One region of the Streptomyces sp. NPDC001508 genome, then DNA from elsewhere that is predicted to be linked to it. Evidence: riboswitches for the same ligand, from Rfam matches in the RefSeq annotation. Region 1 holds a riboswitch; each other region holds the start of a gene.
What was found. A riboswitch is a leader RNA that binds a small molecule or an ion and turns the genes downstream of it on or off. The one in region 1 is predicted to bind cyclic di-AMP.
Positions count from the first base shown of each region.

Region 2: it holds a riboswitch for cyclic di-AMP, as region 1 does, so the genes downstream of both, ABT245_RS38670 (C40 family peptidase) here and ABT245_RS41030 (transglycosylase family protein) in region 1, are expected to answer to the same signal.
Region 3: it holds a riboswitch for cyclic di-AMP, as region 1 does, so the genes downstream of both, ABT245_RS41520 (M23 family metallopeptidase) here and ABT245_RS41030 (transglycosylase family protein) in region 1, are expected to answer to the same signal.
Region 4: it holds a riboswitch for cyclic di-AMP, as region 1 does, so the genes downstream of both, ABT245_RS44855 (M23 family metallopeptidase) here and ABT245_RS41030 (transglycosylase family protein) in region 1, are expected to answer to the same signal.

Region 1 covers NZ_JBEPAP010000081.1:12,310-17,242, reverse strand. Annotated here, with positions in the region: gene eno (phosphopyruvate hydratase) at 1-282, opposite strand, end outside; gene ABT245_RS41030 (transglycosylase family protein) at 1,028-1,810, opposite strand; cyclic di-AMP (ydaO/yuaA leader) riboswitch at 1,815-1,982, opposite strand; gene ABT245_RS41025 (transglycosylase family protein) at 2,165-3,229, opposite strand; gene ABT245_RS41020 (cytochrome P450 family protein) at 3,374-4,702, opposite strand; gene ABT245_RS41015 (hypothetical protein) at 4,699-4,933, opposite strand, start outside.
Region 2 covers NZ_JBEPAP010000070.1:24,352-29,284, reverse strand. Annotated here, with positions in the region: gene pcrA (DNA helicase PcrA) at 1-1,538, opposite strand, end outside; cyclic di-AMP (ydaO/yuaA leader) riboswitch at 1,801-1,972, shown strand; gene ABT245_RS38670 (C40 family peptidase) at 1,981-3,168, shown strand; gene ABT245_RS38665 (tellurite resistance/C4-dicarboxylate transporter family protein) at 3,409-4,383, shown strand; gene ABT245_RS38660 (hypothetical protein) at 4,396-4,749, opposite strand.
Region 3 covers NZ_JBEPAP010000084.1:11,328-16,260, forward strand. Annotated here, with positions in the region: gene ABT245_RS41510 (dihydrofolate reductase family protein) at 1-563, shown strand, start outside; tRNA gene ABT245_RS41515 (tRNA-Met) at 685-758, shown strand; cyclic di-AMP (ydaO/yuaA leader) riboswitch at 1,078-1,235, shown strand; gene ABT245_RS41520 (M23 family metallopeptidase) at 1,245-2,291, shown strand; gene ABT245_RS41525 (aldo/keto reductase) at 2,439-3,383, shown strand; gene ABT245_RS41530 (PrsW family intramembrane metalloprotease) at 3,647-4,933, opposite strand, start outside.
Region 4 covers NZ_JBEPAP010000114.1:5,034-9,966, reverse strand. Annotated here, with positions in the region: gene ABT245_RS44875 (aspartate aminotransferase family protein) at 1-575, shown strand, start outside; gene ABT245_RS44870 (helix-turn-helix domain-containing protein) at 667-1,266, shown strand; gene ABT245_RS44865 (DUF6126 family protein) at 1,263-1,385, shown strand; gene ABT245_RS44860 (tyrosine-protein phosphatase) at 1,433-2,230, opposite strand; cyclic di-AMP (ydaO/yuaA leader) riboswitch at 2,800-2,957, shown strand; gene ABT245_RS44855 (M23 family metallopeptidase) at 2,962-3,918, shown strand; gene ABT245_RS44850 (SGNH/GDSL hydrolase family protein) at 4,169-4,933, shown strand, end outside.

The DNA of each region.
Region 1 (4,933 bases):
CTGATCGATCAGACGCTGCTCGGTGGCGTCGTAGCCGACCAGCTCCGGGCCGATCTGCTCGATGACGGCGAGGACGGCCTTCTCGACGCCCTTGCCCTGGTAGCGGTTGGGGTCACCGTCACGCAGTTCGATGGCCTCGAAGGCGCCGGTGGAGGCGCCGGACGGGACGGCGGCACGACCCGTGCTGCCGTCGTCGAGGCCGACCTCGACCTCGACCGTGGGATTGCCTCGGGAGTCCAGGATTTCCCGGGCTACGACGACGTCGATGGACGGCACGAGCATCTCCTTCTTGGAATGTGACGCTGGAAGTGCGGGGCTGTGCGCCTTGCGACTAGAGCCTAACCGGACCGGGGCCCCCGGCCGGTCGCCGACCGCCCCGTGGACGGGGTGACGACAGGCTGACGGTACACATTGTTTCCAACCGGAACAAAGCGCGGTGCGAAAACCGTGGGCCGCAGCAGACGGAGACGACGCGACGGAAGACCCGGAGAGACAGGGAGAGGACGAGAAGAAGAAGCTGCCGCGGACGACCAGCCGGAGACCGAGGCGCCTCAGACGCGGGACGGGAGGCGGGGGCGGGGCCGGGGGCCGCTGGGGCGGCTGGGGCGCTGGGGCGGCTGGAGCAAGGGGAGCGACGGGGAGGGGACGGCGGGTGAGAGGGCTGCCGGTGAGGGGGCTGCGGGCGAGAGGGCTGCGGGCGAGAGGGCTGCCGGTGAGGGGGCTGCGGGCGAGAGGGCTGCCGGTGAGGGGGCTGCGGGTGAGAGGGCTGCCGGTGAGGGGGCTGCGGGTGAGGGGGCTGCGGGTGAGGGGGCTGCGGTGAGCGTGGGGGGCCGGCAGGTCTCCACGGCCGCCGCCCGCGCCCATGCCGTCCGCCTGGTCACCGCGGTGTGGAAAGGCCCCGCCCCGGCGCGTACGGGGGAAGACGCGCCGGGGCGGGGGGTCCGTGGGGACGGGGGCGGCCCCGGGGCGCCCTCCACGGTGGAGGGCGCCGCTGTGCGGGGGCTGTGGCCGGACTGTCGGCCGGCTGTCACTTCAGGTGCAGCAGCTGACCCGGGTAGATGAGGTCGGCGTTCTCGACGATGTCCTGGTTCAGCCGGAACAGCTTCTGCCAGCCGCCCTTGACGCCGTGCCGCTCGGCGATCGAGCTGAGGGTGTCGCCCTTGACGACCTTGTACTCGCCGTCACCCTTCTTGACCTTCTCGCCGGTCGGGGTGGTGACCGTCTTGTCCGCGGCCGGACGGTCGGCGGAACGGGAGGCGGACTGCCGCTCGGTGGAACGGTCGGTGCCGGCGTTCGAAGAATTCGAAGAACCAGTACCGGCACCGGAACCGGTGTTCGACGAGCCGGCGCCGGAGCCGGCGTTCGACGAGCCGGCGCCCGTGGTGGTGTTCGAGGAGCCGGTGTTGCCGCCGGACGCGGAGCCGCCGCCGTTGTAGGCGGCGCCGGACAGGCCCTTGCCGCAGACCGGCCAGGCACCCTTGCCCTGGCCCGCGAGGACCTTCTCGGCGATCGCTATCTGCTGCGACTTGCTGGCCCTGTCGGCGGTGCCCGCGTACTGCGTGCCGCCGTACGCGGCCCAGGTGGAGGCCGAGAACTGCAGGCCGCCGTAGTAGCCGTTGCCGGTGTTGATGGACCAGTTGCCGCCGGACTCGCACTGGGCGACGGTGTCCCACTCGGAGGCGCTGGCGGCGGAGGCGTTGCCGGCCGCCATCAGCGGGGCGGCGACGGCGGCGCCGGTGACACCGGCGAGCGCCACGACACGGGTGACCTTGGACGACTGACGGTGCTTGCCCTTGCCGAAGAACAGCATGGATGGATCCCCTCACCGACGCCTGCGAGGTGAGCTGTCGGGTTCGGGCCGGTTGAGTTGCCCGGCCACGTCTCCGTGTGGAGGCGTGGCTTCACCCCGAGCCGCTTCGGTCAACCGACCGGCGCGGCACTTACCTTGGGTCCCCCGCTCCTGCCTACGGCGCTTGACGCGACGACTGTTCCCGTACGGCCGCTGGCAGGACTCGGCGTTGCGGCAGCCGGGGCTCGCGGTGGCGAGCGGTCATGACCGTAGGCACGCGATCGCCGGAATTTCAAAGACGATCAGGGCTTCTGAGACTCATCCCACACTTTCAACAAACCGGACATGACGCATGAAACGGGACGTCAGCTCCCGCTACTTTTCGCCCGTTTCGACCCCGACATCCAGGGCCTGACCGGGGGCGATGTGGTTCGGGTCGGCACCGATGGCCTTCTCGTTGACGGCGTAGAGCGCACGCCAGCCGCCGTCCACGTCAAGGGAGTCGGCGATGGAGGCGAGGGTGTCGCCTACGCGGACGGTGTAGGCGTGCCGCCCGGAGGGGTCTGACCCCGGGTCAGCCGTCCCGCTCGCCCCGTTCTCGTCCGCACTGTCGCCCCGGTGGCGACCACCCCCGAGGGATCCGGTGTCGACCAGGCTCCAGGAGCCTCCGCTGCGCCAGGAGTTGTCCGAGTCCGCGGACTCGGGGTCCTCGGTGGGCGAGTCGTCCTTGGGCGAGGCGCCGGGCTCGGACGAGGCCGACCCGCCGGGCTCGGTGGAATCCGTACGACCGTCCGTCACATCGCGGCTCGCGCTCGCGCTCACGCTCGGGCTCGGGCTCGGGCTCGCGCTCGACGAGGGCGAGGTGGACGGCGAGGTCTCCGTGCCGGAAGCCGCGGGGTCGGAGGGCGAGGACGAGTCGGTCGAGCCGGATGATTCAGATACTTCCGGCGAATCGGTGGAATCCAGCGATTTCTGTGTGTCTGACGGGCCGGCGGACTTCGTGGAGCCCGTCGAGCCGGACGAACCGCCGTCCGTGACGCCGGTGTCGACGCCGACGGAGCCCGACTTCGAGGTGAGCCCGGAGAGCAGGGCACAGGTCGCCCACGGGGTGGTGCCCCGGTCGGCGAGGATCTTCTCGGCCACGGCTATCTGCTGCGAACGGCTGGCCTGGTCCGGGGTCGTCGCATACTCAAGACCGCCGTGTCCGTCCCAGTCCTGCTGCGAGATCTGCAGCCCGCCGAAGTATCCGTTGCCGGTGCTGGCACTCCATGAACCGCCGCTCTCGCACTCGGCGACCCGGTCCCAGGTGGTGCCGTCGGCGGCGCTCGCGCCGGTGGCGCCGAGCAGCGGGATGGCGATCGCGGAGCCGGTCACTCCGGCCGCGACGACGAAGGCCGGAGCCTGACGGGGGCGCCGGTGACGACCGTTCCCGGAGAGCATGCGGAAGCCTTTCGCGCGACAGCACTGACCGGCGCGGCGGCCACACCGGGACACCGCACCGATGGGTGAACGTAGCGGCACACGATCACCTGTCACAAGTTCATGCCGCGCAGATCACATGAAGATCACAAACTTGAGGGTCTGTCATCTTCCGTCGGGGCAAGGGGCTCCGGAATCTCCCATTCCGGCCTCTTGCCGGACGGGCGTGAACTCTACGGGCAAAGTACGCAGTCCACGCATGATGAGCCCGCCGCGCCACCGCAGATCGGCAGGTTCCACCGCAAGTCGCAGGTCGGGGAGGCGGGTGAGGAGGGCGGCGAGGGCGGACCTGCCCTCCAGCCGGGCGAGCGGCGCGCCGAGGCAGTAGTGGATGCCGTGGCCGTAGCCGAGGTGCTGATTGTCACGTCGGCCGAGATCGAGCACGTCCGGGTCGGCGAACCGCTCCGGATCCCGGTCCGCCGCGGCGAGGACGACGAGAACGGGGTCGCCCGGCGCGATCCGCTGCCCGCCGATGCTGACCGGCTCGGTGGCGAACCGCCAGGTGGCCAGCTCGACCGGGCCGTCGTAGCGCAGCAGCTCCTCGACGCCGCTCGCCAGCAGGTCCCGTTCCCCGGCCGCGAGGGACTGTTGCAGGCGGCGCCGCTGCTCGGGGTGGGTGAGCAGCGCGTACATGCCGTTGCCGATGAGGTTGACGGTCGTCTCGAACCCGGCGAACAGCAGGATGAAGGCCATCGCGGCGGCCTCGTTCTCGGTCAGGTGCTCGCCGTGGTCGGAGGCGCGGATGAGCCCGGAGATGAGGTCCTCGCCGGGGGCGGGCTCGCCGGGCAGCGCCGCGCGCTTACGGTGGATCAGCTCGGCCAGATAGCCGCGCATCTTCTTCACCGACCGGGCCACGCCGCCCCGCGGCCCGCCGCCGTGCCGGATCATCATCCCCGCCCAGTCCCGGAAGTCGTCCTGGTCCTCACGCGGGACGCCGAGCAGGTCGCAGATGGCGTAGATGGGCAGCGGGAAGGCGAACTCGTGGATGAGGTCGGCTGAGCCCCGGTCCGCGAACCCGTCGATGAGCCGGTCGGTGAGCTGCTGCACGCGCGGGGCGAACTCGGCGACCCGCCGTGGTGTGAACGCCTTGCTGACCAGCCGGCGCAGCCGGGTGTGGTCCGGCGGGTCGATGTTCAGCAGATGCGTCATCAGCTCGGCCTTGCGCTCCCCCGGGATGCCGGTCCTGCCGCGGGCGTGCTCGGGCTCGTCGTGGTGCGCCGGGTTCTTCGACAGCCGCGGATCGGCCAGGGCCTGCTTGGCGTCGGCGTAACGGGTGACCAGCCAGGCCTCGACCCCGCTCGGCAGCTCCGTCCGGCGCACCGGGGCGTGCTCGCGCAGCCAGGCGTAGGCCGGGTAGGGGTCTGCGGCGAACTCCCAGGTGAAAAGGTCGGGCGCGGCGGGGGCGGGCTTCGGGGGGTGGGGCTGGTCGGTCACTCCCCGACCGTATCGGGCGGCGAGGGGTGGGCCAGGCTCCGGTCCCGCCAGTACCGGGCGCGGACCTCGTAGATCACGGCGAGCTGCCGGGCCGCCTCCACCACGCCCCGCCGCGCCGCCACCTCCAGGTACGGGATCGCCTCGCCGTCCTCGCCGCGGCGCAGCAGCAGTGTCGCCAGCCGCAGCGCCGCACGGTCGTGCCCGAGGTCCGCGGCCCGCCGGTACCAGCCC
Region 2 (4,933 bases), on a different contig from region 1:
TCGCGCTGCGCGAGTGCGTCGATCATCGCCTCCGCGCGCTCGCCGATGCCGCGCTTGGGCACGTTCAGGATGCGGCGCAGCGGGACCGAGTCCTCCGGGTTGGCCAGCACCCGCAGATAGGCGAGGACGTCCCGGACCTCCTTGCGCTCGTAGAAGCGGACACCGCCGACGACCTTGTAGGGCAGGCCGACGCGGATGAAGACTTCTTCGAAGACACGGGACTGGGCGTTGGTGCGGTAGAACACGGCGACATCGCCGGCCTTGGCCTCGCCCGCGTCGGTCAGCCGGTCTATCTCGTCGGCGACGAACTGCGCCTCGTCGTGCTCGGTGTCCGCGACATACCCGGTGATCGTGGCGCCCGCGCCCGCGTTGGTCCACAGGTTCTTGGGGCGGCGGGACTCGTTGCGCTCGATGACGGCGTTGGCTGCGGACAGGATCGTCTGCGTGGACCGGTAGTTCTGCTCCAGCAGGATCGTCATCGCGTCCGGGTAGTCCTCCTCGAACTGGAGGATGTTGCGGATGGTCGCGCCGCGGAAGGCGTAGATCGACTGGTCGGCGTCGCCCACGACGCACAGTTCGGCGGGCGGCAGGTCGTGCTCGCCCGGCGGCACGTCCACCGGCTGCTCGGCGGTCCCGACGAGTTCGCGCACGAGGGCGTACTGCGCGTGGTTGGTGTCCTGGTACTCGTCCACGAGCACATGGCGGAAGCGGCGGCGGTAGTGCTCGGCGACATCCGGGAAGGCGCGCAGCAGATTGACCGTGGTCATGATCAGGTCGTCGAAGTCGAGCGCGTTCGCCTCGCGGAGACGGGACTGGTAGAGGGCGTACGCCTGGGCGAGGGTCTTCTCGAATCCGTCGCTCGCCCGGGCGGCGAAGTCCTCCTCGTCGATCAGCTCGTTCTTCAGGTTGGAGATCTTGGCGCTGAAGGACTTGGGCGGGAAGCGCTTCGGGTCGAGGTCCAGATCGCGGCAGACCAGGGCCATCAGACGCTTGGAGTCGGCGGCGTCGTAGATCGAGAAGGACGAGGTGAAGCCGAGGCGCTTGCTCTCACGGCGCAGAATGCGCACGCACGCGCTGTGGAAGGTCATCACCCACATGGCGTTGGCGCGCGGGCCGACGAGGTGCTCGACGCGCTCCTTCATCTCGCCCGCGGCCTTGTTGGTGAAGGTGATCGCGAGGATCTGCCCCGGGTGCACCTTGCGCTCCGCCAGCAGATGGGCGATGCGGTGCGTGAGCACCCGGGTCTTGCCGGAGCCGGCGCCGGCCACGATGAGCAGCGGGGAGCCGGCGTGCACGACGGCGGCGCGCTGGTTCTCGTTCAGCCCGTGCAGAAGCGTGGCCGGGTCGATGACCGGCCGTGGGGCGCCGTTGCCGTAATAGGAGTCCCGGTCCGGGGGCACGTCGAACTTCCCGCCGAACAGATCGTCCGGAACCGGCTCCGGAGCGTGATCGTCCTCGGGCGGCGGCGGGGGCTCCTCGTCCTGCCCTCGGGGGGCTCGGAGGTCCGCCAGGAAGCTGTCGTCAAAGAGGCTGCTCATCGCTCTCCGAGTCTAGGCCGCGCCACCGACAACCCGCGGCCGCCCCGGGAAGATGGCCCGGTTCCTCCGGCGGGCCCGCTTCCGGGCGCAGGCCGCGCAAACCGCTCACCGTACGGAATCGCCCTGTCACCCAGACGGAATCCCCCTGACAGGTCACGAAAATGTATCGGGCATATCACCCATCAACCTTCACAGGGGCCACACGAGTTGGCTACCGTGCCGGGCAGGCCGTACGACCCCCACCGGCGAACGTCGCCGGGCCGCACGGCCTCCGCCGAGTCCGGCGCGCCCGCGTGGTGCGCGGAGCCGGGGACCCACACCGACCTTGGGGTGAATCGGCCCAACTCCCGCATGGGGAGGGGCCGTAGGGCAAGCCTTCCGAACCACCCGCCCGAACCCGACAGCTAACTCGGTAGGCGGAGCACGGAAGGAGTCGCCTCCCTTGGCGTCGCATCGCAAGTCGCGCTCCGCGGGTACCCGCGCGACCGGCATACGGACCCCCGCCCTGGCCACCGCCGCCCTCACCTCCGTGGCCCTGCTCTCCCAGACGGCGAACGCCGCCCCCACTCCCGACGGCGACCGGCCCAGCGTGGAGGAGGTGCAGCGGAAGGTCGACGACCTGTACCGGCAGGCCGAGTCGGCGACCGAGAAGTACAACGCGGCCAAGGAGAAGACCGGCAAGCAGCGCAAGCAGGTCGACACCCTCCTGGACGACGTCGCCCGGCGCACGAGCCGGCTCAACAAGGCCCGTGAGGAACTGGGGACGTTCGCCGCCGCGCAGTACCGGACCGGGGCCGCCTCCCCCGACACCGCCACCTTCCTGCTCTCGGACACCCCGCAGGACTACTTCGACCAGACCCAGCTGATGAGCCGGCTGACCTCGCGTCAGAAGACCGCGGTCGACGACTACGTCACCGAGCAGTCGGCGACCATGAAGAAGCGGCGGGAGGCCACCAAGAGCCTGGAGACGCTCACCGAGTCGCAGGACGAACTCCAGACCGCCAAGGCCACCGTCCAGAAGAAGCTCTCCACCGCGCGCCAGTTGCTGTCGAAGCTGACGGCGGAGGAGAAGGCACGGCTCGCGGCGATCGAGAAGCGCAAGCAGGAGGAGGCCGCGCGGAAGGCGGCCGAGCTGGCCAAGAAGCAGGCGGAGCAGGAGGCGGCCCGGCAGAAGAGCGACGCGTCGAACTCCGCGGGTTCCTCGTCCTCTTCGTCGTCTTCTTCGTCGTCTTCTTCCTCTTCGTCGTCCTCTTCCTCCGGCTCCGGCTACGCCACCAAGGCCGAGAAGGCGATCGCGTTCGCCCGCGCGCAGATCGGCAAGCCGTACGTCTGGGGCGCGACCGGACCCGACTCCTACGACTGCTCGGGGCTCACCCAGGCCGCCTGGAAGGCCGCGGGCGTCAGCCTGCCGCGCACCACCTACAGCCAGGTCGACGCCGGCACCACGGTCTCCCTCGCCGACGCACAGGCGGGCGACCTGATCTTCTTCTACGACGACGTCACCCACGTGGGCCTCTACATCGGCGACGGCATGATGATCCACGCTCCGAAGCCGGGCGCCTACGTCCGCGAGGAGTCGATCTACTACGCCGGGAGTTCGATCATCCACAGCGTGGTACGGCCGGCCTGACCGGCCGGGCTCGCCTCCACGCGCGCGTGGGCGCGTTCTGGTCGACCGTCGAAGAGGTCGATGGTGCTCCCGCCGCCACGCGCGCGTGGGCGCGTTCTCTGCGATAGCCGTCGTACAGACGGTGTCCGGCTCGCCTCCACGCGCGTTCGTGTCCCGCCGTGTCCGGCGCCCGCGCGTTTTTGGGACGTACGCGCGCGTGCCACGCCGTCGGCGCGCCCGGTGCTCCCTAGCATCGGGCGCATGCCCGGCACCTCACCCCTTCGCGCCTGGTGGGCGCAGCGTCCGCCGGCGGCCGGGGCCGCCGTGATGGCGACCGGCATCGTCTCGCTGGGTCTGTACCTGACCGGGTACGAGGTTCTGTCCCTGATCGCGCTGGCGCTGAGCTGTGTCGCCTGGGCTGCGCTCGCCGTGGACTTCGTCGCGGGCATGCTGCGCGACCGGGAGCGATGGCCGGCCGAGGCGCGAAGGCCGGACGCGCTCACCGCCGTGGCCGCGACGACGGTGCTCGGCACCCGGATCTCCGTGCTCGGCGGGCACACCCTCGCCGCCGTGCTGCTCGCCCTGGCCTCCGTGCTCTGGCCGGTGCTGCTGTTCCTCGCCGGACGGGGCCTGCGGCGGCGGATGCCCGGGACGGTGTTCCTGATCTGTGTGGCCACCCAGGGGCTCGCCGTGCTCGGCGCCACCCTGGCCGCCGCGGAGTCGACGGCGTGGCTCGCGCACACGGCGCTGGTGCTGTTCTGGCTGGGGCTGGCGCTCTATCCGGTCGCGCTGGCCCGGTTCGACGCCCGGCAGCTGCTCGACGGGGCCGGGGACCACTGGGTGCTGGCCGGCGCGCTCGCCATCTCGGCGCTGGCCGGGGCGAAGCTGATCACCGCGGGCGGCCCGGCGCTGTATCTGTGGAACGAGGACGATAAGGACGTCCTGCACAGCGTGACCGTGGGGCTGCTCGCCCTCGACCTGGCCTGCTGTGCCGTCCTGGTGCTCGCGGAGATGGTACGGCCCCGCCCGCGCTACGACGTGCGCCGCTGGTCGACGGTGTTCCCGATGGGGATGACGGCGGTGGCCTCGCTGGCCGGGGCGGCGGCCGTCGGCACGCGGTGGCTGTGGGGCCTCGGGCATGTGCTGCTGTGGGTCGCCGTCGCGGCCTGGCTTGCGGTGGCCGCGGGCGCGGTCGTGACGGCGCGCGCCGGGATCAGGGCAGCGGGCCGCGCCTGACGTCGTCGTACGTCACATCCACAGCACGGCGATGAAGACGTTCGCCGTGGTCAGCAGGCCCACCACGCCGAACAGGCTCTTGTCGACCCGCTCCTCGTCCCGCTTCACATAGACCAGTGCGAGGATCACGATCAGCAGGGCCAGCTTCACGCCGATCTTGATGTTGTTGACGTGGTAGCCGTCGGCCTGGTTGAGGCCGACCAGGATCGCCCCGGTGACCAGCATGGTCAGCGCGCCGTGCAGCATGGCGGGGACGAACCGGGCGGTGCCCTGGCCCATCGCCTTCATCTGGGTGAGGAAGCCGCCGAGGAGGCAGGCGATGCCGATGATGTGCAGGCCGACGAAGAGATGGGTGAGTACGTCCATGGCCCCGGAGCCTAATCAGGGGCCCCGGGGCCGACGGTCACCGGCCCCCGGGTGACCGCGGCCCATAGCACCCCAGGGCCCGCGCACGCCCCGGAAGTGCCGCTTCGGTCAGCGCGTCATGCGAAGGCGGCTGCTCCGCACCGGAATCGCGGTCACATACGGTCACCTGCCGCTTCGCCGCTGC
Region 3 (4,933 bases), on a different contig from region 1:
TCGGGCCGGGGGAGTACCAGCGCGGGCGGCTGCGGCTGCTGGAGACCCGGCGGATCGAGGACGTGGTTTTGATGCGGTACGAGCCGACCGCCCCAGGGAGCGGTCCGGCGGCCGTCGCCGCGGACCGGCACTGGCTGCGGATCGCCTGCGAACTGGCGGCGCGGTGCCCGCCCTCGCGCACGGCGTTCAGCGTGGGCGCGGTCGTGGTGGCCGCGGACGGGACGGAGCTGGCACGCGGATTCTCCCGGGAGGCGGGCGACCCGGTGGTCCACGCGGAGGAGGCCGCACTCGCCAAGACCGACCCGGCGGATCCACGGCTGGCCGGGGCCACGGTCTACAGCAGCCTTGAGCCGTGCGCCCGGCGGGCCTCGCGGCCCGCGCCCTGCGCTCGGCTGATCCTGGACGCGGGGGTGCGCCGGGTGGTCACGGCCTGGCGGGAGCCGGACACGTTCGTCGCGGCGGCCGACGGAAGCGGGCTGCTGACGGCCGCGGGCGTCGACGTCGTCGTCCTGCCCGAGTACGAGACCGCGGCCAGGGAGCCGAACCGCCATCTGCTCGACTGAGGGCCGCGCCCGCCCGGCCCGGGGAAAGAGGCCGCCGACCGCCGGGCGGCCCCCGGGAAGGGCCCGGAGGTTATCCGTGTGCTCGCCCTCCTGTTCATGGCGTACACTGGTGGAACACCGACGCGGGGTGGAGCAGCTCGGTAGCTCGCTGGGCTCATAACCCAGAGGTCGCAGGTTCAAATCCTGTCCCCGCTACGAAGGCTCAGGGCCGGAATCCAGTACATGGATTCCGGCCCTGAGTGTTTTCCGCCCACGGTGACGCGGCTCGCTCACGGTCACGAGCGGTGATCGGACGACTGCCCTCCGCATAACAACTGAAACACCGTCAAGTCCCGTGGGTTGCCCGAGTTTCCGAGCGCGCGTGGTCAACTTGCCCGATTTTCGCAGGTCCTGAGTGGTAAGTCCATGCCGGAAAGCGTTAATGATCAAGCTGAACGGCTTGGAATCTGCCCGCCGGGTCTATTAACGTTCGATAACGCAGCGCGGTTGTCCCAGTCGTCACAAGAGGCGGCTCCGTGCTCACGCGCCGAATCCCGCAAGGGAACCGGGGAACCACCACCTTGGGGTGAATCACGCGGACACCGCCGTGGAGACACGGCCGGTATACGCGCGTAGGAGACCTTCCTGCTCCGAACCCGTCAGCTAACCCGGTAGGCGGAGGAAGGAAAGGAGTACGCCCGAGTGGCGTCCAACCGGCCCGCCCCAGAAGCCCCGTTCGCGCCGAGCCAGTACGGCACCGAGACCTTCGGCTATGGCAACTACCGCACCGACGAGGGCCCTTGGGAGGAGTGGAACCCCACCGAGGACTCCATCCGCCCGCTCCGCGGCCGGCATCGCGTCGCCAGACAGCGCGGCGGCGGACTCGCCCGCAGCTCCACGGTCCTCGGCGTCGGCGTCATAGCCGCCGTCGGCGCGGGCGGCATGGCCAGCGCCAACACCGGCAAGCCGCCGGTGTCCATCTCCATGCCCGACCTGCCCTCCGTCGGTTCCCTGCTCGGCGACGGCGACGGCGCGGGCACCGAGGCCACCAAGGGCTCCGCGACCGCCCTGAGCAGCGTCGGCGTGACCGAGGCCGACAGCGCCGAGGGCACCACCGACGCCGGCGAGGCGCTGCGCAACCGCATCATGGCCCAGGCCGAGCAGCAGCAGGGCCAGGCCGAGACCAAGGCCGTCGCCGCGGCCGTGTCCGCCGCCGACCAGGAGGCCGCCGACGCGGCGGCCAAGGCGGAGAAGGAGGCCGCGGCCCGGGCCGCCGCCGCCAAGGAGAAGGCGGAGGCCGCCGCCAAGAAGAAGGCCGAGGAGGCGCGGCTGGCCGCGCTGGCCAGGCAGTACAGCCTGCCGACCTCCTCGTACACGATTACCAGCACCTTCGGCCAGGCCGGCTCCATGTGGTCCTCCGGCTACCACACCGGCCTCGACTTCGCCGCCCCCACGGGCACGCTGATCAAGGCCGTGCACACCGGCACGATCACCGAGGCGGGCTGGGCCGGCTCCTACGGCTACCGCACGATCCTCACCCTGGACGACGGCACCGAGCTGTGGTTCTGCCACCAGTCGTCGATCAGCGTCAGCGTCGGGCAGAAGGTCAACACCGGGGACGTCATCGGCCGCGTGGGCGCCACGGGCAATGTCACCGGACCCCACCTCCACCTGGAGGTGCACCCCGGCGGCCAGTCCAGCGGCATCGACCCGATGGCCTGGCTGCGCAGCAAGGGCCTCACCCCCTGACCCACCCGGCATCTCCCCGCACACCCCCCGTTCCCCGGCGGTCCTGGCGCCCATCCCCCCGACGTCAGGGCTGCCGGTCCGGTGTTTACACGGTCTTTGCGCACGATGATGGAATCGCGGGTTCCGGTGGGCGCGTTGAACGCGAGTATGACTTCCCTTCACAAACTCGGTTCCTCCGATCTTGAGGTCTTCCCGCTCGCCCTCGGCGGCAACGTCTTCGGCTGGAGCGCCGACGAGCCGACGTCCTTCGCCGTCCTCGACGCCTACACGGCCGCCGGCGGCAACCTCATCGACACCGCCGACTCCTACTCCGCGTGGGTCGAGGGCAACAAGGGCGGCGAGTCCGAGACGATCATCGGCAGGTGGGTCAAGGCGCGCGGCAACCGTTCGGACGTGCTGATCGCCACCAAGGTCAGCCAGCACCCCGACCACCCGGGACTGTCCGCCGCCAACATCAAGGCCGCGGCGGACGCCTCGCTGCGCCGGCTCGACACCGACCACATCGACCTCTACTACACGCACTTCGACAAGCCGGACGTGCCGGTCGAGGAGATCATCGGCGCGCTCGACGAGCTGGTGCGGGTCGGCAAGGTGCGGTACATCGCCGCGTCCAACATCAGCGCGGAGCGGCTCCAGGCGTCCCTGGACTTCTCCGACCGCGAGGGCCTCGCCCGGTACGTGGCGCTCCAGCCGCACTACAACCTGGTCTCGCGCGACACCTACGAGGGCCCGCTCCAGGACGTCGCCGCCCGCGCCGGACTCGCCGCCCTCCCGTACTACTCCCTGGCGGCCGGCTTCCTCACGGGCAAGTACCGCCCCGGTACGACCGTCGACAGCGTGCGGGCCAAGGGCGCGGCCAAGCACCTGCAGAGCGAGCGCGGCCAGAAGGTCCTCACGGCCCTGGACGAGATCGCCGCCGCCCACGGTGTCGCCGTGCCCAGCGTGGCGCTGGCGTGGCTCGCGGCCCAGCCGACGGTGGTCGCCCCGATCGCCTCGGCCCGGACCGTGGACCAGCTCCCGGCCCTGCTCGCCGCGGCCGACCTCACCCTGACGGAAGAGGAAACCGACCGCCTCACCCGGGCTTCGTCCTGACCTGGCGAATGCGGTCCGCCTGAGGGGAGGTTGTCGATCGGCTGGGGGAGCGTCGTGAGTTCTCGCGCAGTTCCCCGCGCCCCATGGCTGTGCGTCCCGGGGCGCTCGGGGTTCATGGCGTGCGCCCCCGGTCGTTCCTCAGGGCCCTTCCGCCTCTCGCCGGGGCCGCCGCCCCTCGTGTGTCCCTACGGTCCCCGCCGTCGCGCGGCGGGGACTCTCGCCGAGGCCGGGGCAAAGTCGGCGGCTCAGCGTGGCGTCCAGGGCTATGACCGGTAAGGGTTGTACGTCGGGTACGGCGCCGTCGGATGGGCATGGGGCAGCCGCGAGTAGCCGTACGGCGTCGGGGCGCCGGGACCCGGCCACGCCGACGCGTTCGACCGTGCCGCGTACTCCAGGGCCGGCCGGGCCACCTCCCGCCGCTGCCACAGCTCGGCCAGCAACTCCCGCTCCCGTACGACGAAGTCCGCGCCGGCCCGCCCCCGCCGGCCGCGCTGCCGCAGGAACGCCAGGGATGTCGCGTACGCCTCGTACTGGGCCACCGCCCGCGCCGCCTGCTTGCCGAGGTGGTGGCCGGCGTAGTCCCGGGCCAGCCGCCGCGCCCCCATCGAGCCCAGCGCGAACGGCTCGGCGGGTCCCAGCCAGCCCGCGAACACATACGCCGGCAGTTCCTCCCGCACGGTCCGCAGCTCGCGCTGCCGGGTCCAGATCGCCAGCCAGGTCAGCAGCCCGAACGCCGGCACCATGAACACCCCGTACACGGCGAAGAACCCGTAATCGCCGAAGGTGGACGAACCGTTCCAGAACGCGTGCATGCCCATCGCCAGCAGCAGCCCGCACAGCGGCAGCAGGACCCGCCGCGCGGGCCCGCGGTCCGCGGCGCGCGCGGCGATACCGAAGCCGATGCCGGTCAGGACGGTGAAGAGGGGGTGCGCGAACGGGGACATGATGACGCGCACGAAGAAGGTGGCGGCGGTGACGGAGGCGATGCCGCGGTCGCCGGTGAGCTGGTCCGTGCCGAAGGCCGTACCGAGGTAGAGGATGTTCTCGGTGAAGGCGAACCCGGTGGCGGTGACCCCCGCTATCACCACCCCGTCGACGATCCCGGTGAAGTCCCGCCTGCGGAAGAGGAAGACCAGCAGGACGGCCGCGGCCTTGGCGGTCTCCTCGACGACGGGCGCTATGACCGTCGCGCCGAGGGTGTCAGCGCTGGTCGGATCCGCCGTCGTCGTGGCTATCCATCGCGTGGCGAAGCTGTTGGCGACGATGGCTATCAGCGCGGCAGCGCACGCCCCCCAGGCGAACGCGAACAGCAGGTTGCGCCAGGGTCCGGGCTCGACCCGGTCGAGCCACCGGAAGGCGGCCAGGAGCAGCGGCACCGGCAGCACGGCGAGCCCCAGGCCGACCAGGAACCCCTCCGTGCCGGTCTGCTCGCGTACCAGCGCCAGGATGACCAGCCCGGAGACCGCGAGCAGGAGGATCAGCGCTGTGCAGCGCACCCATCCGCGCTGCCACCAGCGCACGGCCCGGAACGCACGGTCACCGGCGTCGGC
Region 4 (4,933 bases), on a different contig from region 1:
GCTATGTGCCGGTCGGCGCCACCCTCGGCAAGGACTGGATCTTCAAGAAGGTCTACTCGTCCATGGACCGCGTGCTGGTCCACTCGGCGAGCTTCGGCTCCAACGCGCAGGCGATGGCCGCCGGTCTCGCCGTGCTGGCGGTGATGGAGGACGAGCAGATCGTCGCGCGCGCCCGGGCGACGGGCGAGCTGTTGCGCTCCCGGCTGGCCGCGCTCGTCGACAAGTACGAACTGCTCGCCGACGTCCGCGGCCGGGGCCTGATGATCGGCATCGAGTTCGGCAGGCCCAGCTCGCTCAAGCTGCGTAGCCGCTGGACCATGCTGCAGGCCGCCCGCAAGGGCCTGTTCGCGCAGATGGTCGTGGTGCCCCTGCTCCAGCGGCACCGCATCCTGACCCAGGTCTCCGGCGACCACCTGGAGGTGATCAAGCTGATCCCCCCGCTGGTCATCGGGGAGGCCGAGGTCGACCGGTTCGTGGACGCCTTCACCGCCGTGATGGACGACGCGCACAGCGGTGGCGGTCTGATGTGGGACTTCGGCAAGACGCTGATCAAGCAGGCGGTCGCCAACCGGTGACCGTCCCGCACGACTTCGCCGGTTGTCGGGCGGCGTTTGCCTCTGAGGCAAGAAATTTGCCTGAGGGGCAAGCCTGCGGCTCAATGGAGGCGTGAGCTCCTCCGAAGCCGAGCTGTCCGCCGTCGCGCTCCAGCTGCGCTCGTTGCGCCGCCGCGCCGGCCTCACGCTGGAGGCGGCGGCGCACTCCGCAGGGCTGTCGCCCGCCCATCTGTCCCGGTTGGAGACCGGACAGCGCCAGCCCTCCCTGCCGATGCTGCTCGCACTGGCCCGCGTCTACGGTACGACCGTCTCGGAACTGCTCGGCGAGACCGTCGCCGACCGGGACGCGATCGTGCGCGCCGCCGACATGGAACCGACCCGTGCGGGCGGCTGGACCTACTGGCAGGCCGGCGCCCCCGGCCGCGGCATGCAGGCACTGCGCGTCCGCGTGCCCCACGGCTCGCAGCGCGACATCGTGCGCGTGCACCCCGGCGAGGAGTGGCTGTACGTCCTCAAGGGCCGGCTCGCCCTGCGCCTCGGGGACACCGCCCATGTCCTCGCTCCCGGCGACAGCGCGCACTTCGACTCGCTGACCCCGCACCGCCTCGCCGCCGAGGACCACGGCGGGGTGGAGCTTCTGTTCGTCCACACCCTGCTGCAAAGTCCCACGGCCGCGCTGTGCCTGGGCCCCATCACTGGAGAGCTGCCATGACTGACATGGAGGAGAAGTTCCCGCGCGCCCTGTGGGTCCGGCTGATCATCTACATCGCCGTCGGCCACATCGTGGCGGGCTTCATCTATCTGCTGTTCGAGGTGGGCGCCAAGGGATGAGCGGCGACGGCACGACGGCCGGGTGACGGCCCCGAAGTGAGCGTCCGTCAGTCCAGCAGCCGCTCGCGCAGCCGCTCCCGGGTCGGCGACGCCAGACCCAGCCCCTGCTCCAGATAGGCGTCGACACCGCCCCAGGTCTGCTCGACGGTCTCCAGGGCGGCCGTCAGATACTCGGCGCGCGCGTCGAACAGCGGGCTGATCAGTTCCATGATCTCCGGGGTGTACGCGGTGTCCGCGCCGCCGCTGCGGCGCACCCGGTAGCGGCGGTGCTTGGCGTTCGACTCCAGATAGTCGGCCAGGATCGCCTCGCGCTCCACTCCGAGGGCGAGCAGTGTCACGGCGATGGACAGGCCCGCGCGGTCCTTGCCCGCCGCGCAGTGCATCAGCGCAGGGACGCTGTCCTCGGCCAGCGCGTGCAGCACCCGGGAGTGCTCGGCGGTGCGCTCCGTGATGATCGAGCGGTACGAGACGATCATCCGGTGCTCGGCCTTGCCGTCGCCGAGCAGCTGCCGCAGCTCGCCGACGTCGCCGTCGCGGACCATCGTCCAGAACTCGGCGCCGTCCGCAGGGTCGGTCAGCGGCAGATTGACGTTGCGCACGCCGGGCAGTTCGACGTCCGGCCCCTCCAGCTTCTGGTCGGCGCCGTTGCGGAAGTCGAAGATCGTGTGCAGGCCCAGGGAGGAGAGGAACGCGGCGTCGGACTCGGTCGCATGCGCCAGATGACCGCTGCGGAACAGCACGCCGGGGCGCACCCGCCGGCCGTCCGCGGTCGGCAGTCCGCCCACATCACGGAAGTTGCGCACACCGGCGAGTTCGGGTTCGGTCGACGGGACCTGCTGTGTCACGGAGGCTCCTCGCGGTCACTCCCCGCGACGTGGGTCGTCGACGGGCACGCCGTCGACCATACGACATGGATTTCCCGCGGCAGCGAGTTATCCACAGGCGTTGCCCCACAGGCTCGCCGCACTTGATGATGGTGCGGCGTGAGCGGATCTGGGGGCACTTGTGAGGCTTTATGACGGACATCGCCGAGGACGGTCGTACCCGACCGTGATGCCGTGCTGTGGTGCCACGGGCTGCGCACCGCACTCCGCGACGATCGGGACACCGCGGTCCTTCGGCCGTACCGCGTCTGACTCTTCTGTCTGGATTGCCGGTTATGCGGTGAGGGGCGTGAGGAGCGTCATACCCGTGACGGTGCGTCGTCCGTCATGACCACGTAATGCACGGGCTTCTTGCGGGAATTGGGAAAGCCCGCCACCGCGACATGCACGGACGGTGACCGGGAATTCCCGCGACGGATCACGGGAAACGCGCACCGGGTGAAGCGGCTCCTTGTCCGTTCGCGTCCCGCTCGCTTACGTTCGCCACCAATCCGGACGGACCGCCGAATCCTGCCGCCGCCCGGATCCCCGACACACACTCACCCGTGCCCGGCAGGAGCGGGGGACCCACCAGGCACGACTGCCTGTCCCGGTCTCCGGGACGGCTAGGGGTGAAGCCGCGCCCTGCGCGGCCGGGCAGCTCCAGCCCGAACCCGACAGCTCACCTCGCAGGCGCCGGAGAGGAATTCGCCATGCCCGCGAAGGGTAAGCACCGCCGTCCCAAGTCCCAGCGACTCACCCGCTCCATCGCCGCCGCCGGAACCGGCGGCGCCGCGCTCGCCCTGCCGCTCATCGGCGCCGCCGGGGCACACGCCGCCACCCCCGACTCGGCGCCCCGCGCCGCCGCGCAGCAGTCCGTCCAGTCCGGCACCGTTGAGCAGACGACGGCCGCCGCGCACTCCGGCACCCGGACGTACTCGGTGCGGCAGGGCGACTGGCTCGCCAAGATCGCCGAGGAACAGGGAGTCAGCGGCGGCTGGCAGCGGATCTACCAGGACAACCGTGAGGCCATCGGCGGCAATCCCTCGCTGATCCACCCCGGTCTGAAGCTCACGCTCGGGGAGCGGGCCGGGACGGGGACCGACTCCTCGTCCACCGAGCCGTCCTCCGAGAAGTCCTCGTCCGCCGAGTCCGCCGAGTCCGCCGGGTCCGCGCAGCCGTCGGCGCCTTCTTCGTCCGACACCTCGTCCGACAGCGCTCCGGTCGCCCAGAACACCGGGACCGCCGGCACCACCGACACCGCCGGCTACGGCCTCCCGGTCAACGGCGCCCGGATCGGGACCGCTTACCACACGGCGGGCAGCATGTGGTCCAGCGGTTACCACACCGGTGTCGACTTCGTCGTCCCGACCGGCACCTCGCTCAAGGCGGTCGGCGCGGGCACCGTCGTCTCCGCGGGCTGGGGCGGTGCCTACGGCAACCAGGTGGTCCTCAAGCTCGCCGACGGCTACTACGCGCAGTACGCCCACCTGTCGCGGCTGTCCGTCTCGGCCGGCCAGACCGTGACCCCGGGCCAGCAGATCGGCCTGTCCGGTGCGACCGGCAATGTGACGGGCCCGCACCTGCACTTCGAGATCCGCACCACGGCGAACTACGGCTCGGACGTGGACCCGCTCGCCTACCTCCGCACACACGGCGTCACCGTCTGACGGCAGCGACACCCCCGCACATGGCGTGGGCCGCACCGGAGTCCCGGTGCGGCCCACGCCATGTGCGCCCGGCGGGCGCGGCAATCCTTCGCCCAACACCCCCGCCCTCCGGCCTGTTCCCGCGTTGGGAAACTCTTGGGGAGTGTCTTATCTCACCGTTCGTCAACCCTTTCCTACGATCGCGTAGGTCACATCCGAAGGGGAATCATGGACCGACGTGGCAGACGATTCGAAGAGTGACAACACAGCTGTGATCGGGTCGTACGTGGCGGTGGGAGACAGCTTCACCGAGGGCGTCGGCGACCCCGGCCCCGACGGGGCGTTCGTCGGCTGGGCCGACCGGTTCGCGGTCCTGCTCGCGGACCGCCGCCCCGAGGGCGACTTCCGGTACACCAATCTCGCCGTGCGCGGACGGCTGCTCGACCAGATCGTGGCCGAGCAGATCCCCCAGGCGGTCGAACTCGCGCCGGACCTCGTCTCCTTCTGCGCGGGCGGCAACGACATCCTGCGGCCCGGCACCGACCCGGACGAGGTGGCCGAGCGTTTCGAGCGGGCCGTGGCCCGGCTCACCGCGGTGGCCGGCACCGTCATGGTGACGACCGGCTTCGACACACGCGGCGTGCCCGTGCTCAAGCATCTGCGCGGCAGGATCGCCACCTACAACGGGCACGTCCGGGCCATCGCCGACCGGTACGGCTGCCCCGTGCTCGACCTGTGGTCACTGAAGGCCGTACAGGACCGCAGGGCCTGGGACGACGACCGCCTCCACCTCTCGCCGGAGGGGCACACGCGCGTCGCACTGCGGGCCGGCCAGATGCTCGGCGTCGAGGTCCCGGCCGACCCGGAGCAACCCTGGCCGCCGCTGCCGCCCCGCGGCACCCTCGAAGTGCGCCGCGACGACGTCCACTGGGCCCGCCAGTACCTGGTCCCGTGGATCGGGCGCCGGCTGCGCGGCGAGTCCTCGGGCGACCATGTGACGGCCAAGGGCGCGCTCTCCCCTGACGACATCAGGACA